One region of the Simiduia curdlanivorans genome, then DNA from elsewhere that is predicted to be linked to it. Evidence: predicted binding sites of a transcription regulator. Region 1 holds the regulator's gene; the other holds the start of a gene.

Region 1 (2,407 bases):
TGCGCAGTTCGTGCGATACATTGGCGACGAAATCTTTGCGCATTTGCCCAAGCTTGTGCAGCGAGGTAATGTCGCGCGCCACCACTAGCCGTTCGTTTTGGCCATAGCGGGTGACTTGGAACTGCAGGCGCTGGTCTTTATTGCGCGAGGCGGGTAAATCGAGCGGCTGCCGGTAGTCTTGGTTTTCCATGTAGGCGACAAACTTGGGGTTGCGCACATAGTTCACCAGTGGCTGGCCTTGGTCGGTTTTCTCAAAGGCAAAGAGGCGCTCGGCAGCTGGGTTCCACCAGTCGATATTGCCCCGGCTGTCGAGTAACAGCACCGCATCGGGCAGTGCGCCGGTGGTTTCCTGAACGCGATTTAACACCTGCCTCACGCGATCCGACTCTTTTTCCTGGCGCTTTTGCAGCCGGTAAATGCTTTCGAAAATATCAGACCAAATCCCACTGGCCTCCGGCGGCGGCGATTTTTTGCGCTGGTTTAGCCACAAATCCAGCTGCCGTATTTGCCAAAGCATCCAAAAGATATAGAGGGTACAACCCAGCAACAGCGTGACCAGCACGGAGCCATTGGCCAGGCCAAAACCAATGCACAGCGTGGTGAACAGGGCGACGCGCTTGAGCTCGGCATGAAATCCTCTTAACACGAAACGTCCTTATTTGCTGGCGACTTTGGTGGAGAATCGATAGCCCGAACCGCGCACGGTTTGCACAAATCTGTCGTGTTCTTGCATGGATAGAGCCTTGCGCAGGCGCCTTATGTGAACGTCTACCGTGCGCTCATCAATATACACATTGCCGCCCCAGATGTGGTCGAGCAGCTGGCCGCGATTGTACACGCGCTCTTGGTGGGTCAGGAAAAAAGCCAGCAAGCGGTATTCGGTTGGACCCATATCCACCGGCTCATCGGCGATAGTAACGCGCTGGCTAATGGGGTCTAGGCACAATTGATCGACGGTGATGGGCTGTTCTGGTGTATCGGGTTCGATACGGCGCAGCACGGCCTTTAACCGCGCAATCAGCTCGCGCGGCGAAAACGGCTTAGTGATGTAATCATCGGCGCCTGTCTCTAGGCCCTGAATTTTATTATCTTCCTCGCCCTTCGCCGTGAGCATGATAATGGGGGTTTTGGCCGTGATCTCTTCGCGCTTTAACCGCCTAGCTAGCTCGATGCCCGATGTGCCCGGCATCATCCAGTCTAACAGGATTAAATCGGGCTTCTCATCAATCGCCAAGGCGTGACCCTGCTGGGCATTTTCCGCTTCTAGACAGCGGTAGTCTGCCATCTCCAAGGCCACGCGCAACATGTCGCGAATGGAGGGTTCGTCATCGATGATCAAAATGGTCTTTTTGCTCATAACCGGTTCGTCTGCACTTTGGTTGGACCTGTATTAGATTACGGTTAGATGACAGTTATATGACGAGGCCTCTAATCAAGCTAGCAGGGTATCAGCCAGTATGCCGGCAAATATCACCGCGCCCACCCATTTGTTGTTAAGAAAGGCCTGAAAGCAGGCCTTAGGTTGGCGTTTGCGGCTGAGCCAGAGCTGCCAAATAAACAGCAAAGCGGCACCAGCTAGGCCGGCGAGATAGTAGTGCCCAAGCTTAAAGTGATCGCCCGCCAACCACAGCGCAAACAGTGTCATTAGCTGCAAACAGCCGATAATCACGAGATCCAGTTCGCCAAACAGTATGGCGGTGGATTTAACCCCAATGCGCAAATCGTCGGCGCGATCCACCATGGCGTAGTAGGTATCGTAGGCCACGGTCCAGAGTACTACGGCTGTATATATGAGCCAGATGCCGTTATCCAGATCACCGCGCACGGCGGCAAAGGCCATGGGAATACTCATGGCAAAGGCGGCGCCCAACACCACTTGCGGTAAGTGGGTGTGACGTTTCATGTAGGGGTAAATCGTTGCGAGTGCCAAGGCACCAAAGGCCAGCGAAAGGGTTAATAGGTTGGTGAGCAGGACCAGAAAAAAGGCGCAGATAATGAGCCCAGCGAAGCACAATAACGCGCCGGACGGCGTCACTTCGCCGGTTGCCAGAGGGCGCGACTTGGTGCGAGCCACTTGCCCGTCGACCTTGCGATCGGCGTAGTCGTTAATAACACAACCCGCCGCGCGCATAACAATGACGCCTGCTACAAAGATAGCGAGCACTCGCAAACTGGGTGTGCCATCGGCCGCGATCCAGAGCGCCCAGAGCGTGGGCCAGAGTAACAACAAGGTGCCGATGGGTTTATCAAAGCGCATTAGGCGCCAATAGGCGCCTAGGGTCGAGGTGCCGGCTTTTACTTGGCGCGCTGGTTTGGTCGAGCGCGTTTTTGCTGCGGTTGACTTCCTGGGTTGATCCTTGGCCATGTGATGTTCCTTAAAGGCTCGCGAGAAAGTCTGGTAGGAATA
Region 2 (2,407 bases), on a different contig from region 1:
TGCTGTTGATTTCAAAGCACTCGTTGCCAGAGGCGGGCGAGGTGACGATAGAGTTGTAGATTTCGCCTTCGGCACCGTGACGCAACAGGAAGCCTTCGCTATCGCCGTGCGTGTTTACCGCCTGATCGCGGCCAGAAGTAATGCAGGTGACGTTAGAGATGATGGGGTGAGACATGGGCGCAATTAACCAGTCTGCGGGGTTGCTGGCATTGGCTGGGCGACTATCTGAAATATTGTCGCCTTCGATGCAGCGGTTGCTATCGTCTTGCTTGATGATGGCGTATTGAATATGACCCACGTAGCCATCGGAAAAGTCTAAGGAGTCATCGCGTACGTTGACCAGTACAGCGTGTTTAACATTTACCGCGCCGCCGAAGAATTCGAAGCCATCATCGTAAGTGTTATATACCTGCACATAATCAACAACTGTGCCTGAACCAACAGCGTTAAAGGTAATGCCGTTGAGTTCGTCGCCTACAACAACAGCGAAGCCTGAGTGTTTTACCACAACATACTTAAGTGAACCCGAGCTCTCTGCGTTGTTGTTGCCACCGTAGTAGGATTCCTGGCCCTCTGACTGTACCGAACAAGTGCCGGCAGTGCGCTGAGCGTCGGTACAGTTATTGGTGATACCGTTACCGTTGATCATGATGCCGCCCCACTTGCTTACGGCGCCGGGGGTTTCGTTGTTTAACACTAAATCGTTGTAGCTAGAGAAGGTAATAGGTGCAGCGGGCGAACCATTGGCGATGATTTGTGAACCGCGTGAAATGCGTACGTAGTCGCTTGGGTTTTGAAAAGCGAGTTTATTACCTGCAGCAATAGTTAGCGTTGGGCCGTCGCCTTCCTGTGGAATAGCAACGCCGGCGGCAGCTTCAGCGGGTGTTACGTCGTCGCCGACAAACAGGCTGCTGGCAAAAATATGTACGCCGGAAATGAACGGAATGCTTAAATCTGTGGTGAGCGGTTTGTTTACGCCGACGAAGGTGGCATCGTAAAAGCAGTTGTTGCCATCGAAAGAACCTTGCAACGCTTGGCCGTCTACGGCATAGCTTGCACACGGGTTGTTTGTACCCGAACCGCCGCCAGAACTAACGCTGTTGTCCACTGAGTTATCGATGTTAGTGGGCGATACATTTACGTCGCCGCCACCACAGGCAAACAGCGCTGCTGTGAGTAGGTTTAGTGCAAATACGTTACGAATTTTCATGATGTTTTCCTAAAGATAAAGAAACCGTTGGTTTATAGTTGGCAGGTTTTATTTTCATGCAATGACCTACTTGGTGCGCCATACTAACGTACTAAAATGTCAGTTTTGTAACGCAAATATGAAGTTTATTGTTGGTTTTTTTGACAGAATTATGTCGCCAATATGACAGTTATTTTTCAGTTTATTGCCGTGAAATAGGCTCATCTATCGCGTGGTTTCCAGGATTTTTTTGTTGCTGTAGTGAGCTTGGTGCTTTGTCCATAACCCTTAGGTTGATCGGGCAGGTTCGAGCACGCGGTCGCCGGTTTAGCGGTTGGTAGGGAAGGCGAAGCAAGCGGGCTTGCCGCCATCAACTCGGCGTCTATCTATACCCACGCGCTATACCCACGCGGGTCATCGGCCTATAATTCCGCCTTTTGTCTGGTTTGGCTTTTTCTATGACGGCAGTAAATATCGGCGCGCTCTACCCACAGCTTGATCAACTTATGATCGCTGATGCGGCGCTGCTGCGTAAGCAATTGCACCGGTTACGCAAGCGATTAGAGCGGCAGCAGCCGGCGGATCACCTGGTTGGCGAGATGGTTGGCGAGATAGAGGCCAGTTTGGCAGCGGCTAGGGAGCGCATGGCCGGACGCGCCGCATTGGTCCCTGAGATTGCCTTTCCCGAGGCCCTGCCGGTGAGCCAGCGCGCGGGTGAAATCGCTCAGTTAATTGGCGCGCATCAGGTGGTGATTTTGGCCGGTGAAACCGGTTCGGGTAAAACCACGCAGCTGCCAAAAATTTGCTTATCCATTGGCCGCGGCCAGCGCGGGCTTATTGGCCACACCCAACCGCGGCGCTTAGCCGCGCGCACGGTGGCCGCGCGCATCGCCGAGGAAATGAACACCTCCCTAGGTGATCGGGTTGGCTATCAAGTGCGTTTTAACGATCAGAGCAGCGCCAACACCCTCGTAAAATTGATGACCGACGGCATTTTGTTGGCCGAAATTCAGAATGACCCGCTACTCACCCGCTACGACACCTTGATTATTGACGAGGCGCACGAGCGCTCGCTCAATATTGATTTCCTGTTGGGCTATTTAAAGCAGCTATTGCCCAAGCGCCCCGACCTCAAATTGATCATTACCTCCGCCACCATTGATTTGGCGCGCTTTTCCGAACACTTTGATGGCGCGCCTATCATCGAAGTCTCGGGCC

What was found. The regulator PhoB, encoded in region 1, activates phosphate uptake and scavenging genes when phosphate is short. The targets are predictions, from matches to a motif close to TGTCATAAANNTGTAACA.
Region 2: the regulator PhoB is predicted to act here: its motif matches at 1,361-1,378, upstream of QWY82_RS17640 (beta-helix domain-containing protein).

What each region holds. Positions count from the first base shown of each region.
Region 1 covers NZ_JAUFQG010000004.1:840,712-843,118, reverse strand. The annotation lists gene phoR (phosphate regulon sensor histidine kinase PhoR) at 1-646, opposite strand, end outside; gene phoB (phosphate regulon transcriptional regulator PhoB) at 656-1,357, opposite strand; gene ubiA (4-hydroxybenzoate octaprenyltransferase) at 1,433-2,365, opposite strand; gene QWY82_RS03895 (chorismate--pyruvate lyase family protein) at 2,376-2,407, opposite strand, start outside.
Region 2 covers NZ_JAUFQG010000006.1:871,409-873,815, reverse strand. The annotation lists gene QWY82_RS17640 (beta-helix domain-containing protein) at 1-1,210, opposite strand, end outside; gene hrpA (ATP-dependent RNA helicase HrpA) at 1,648-2,407, shown strand, end outside.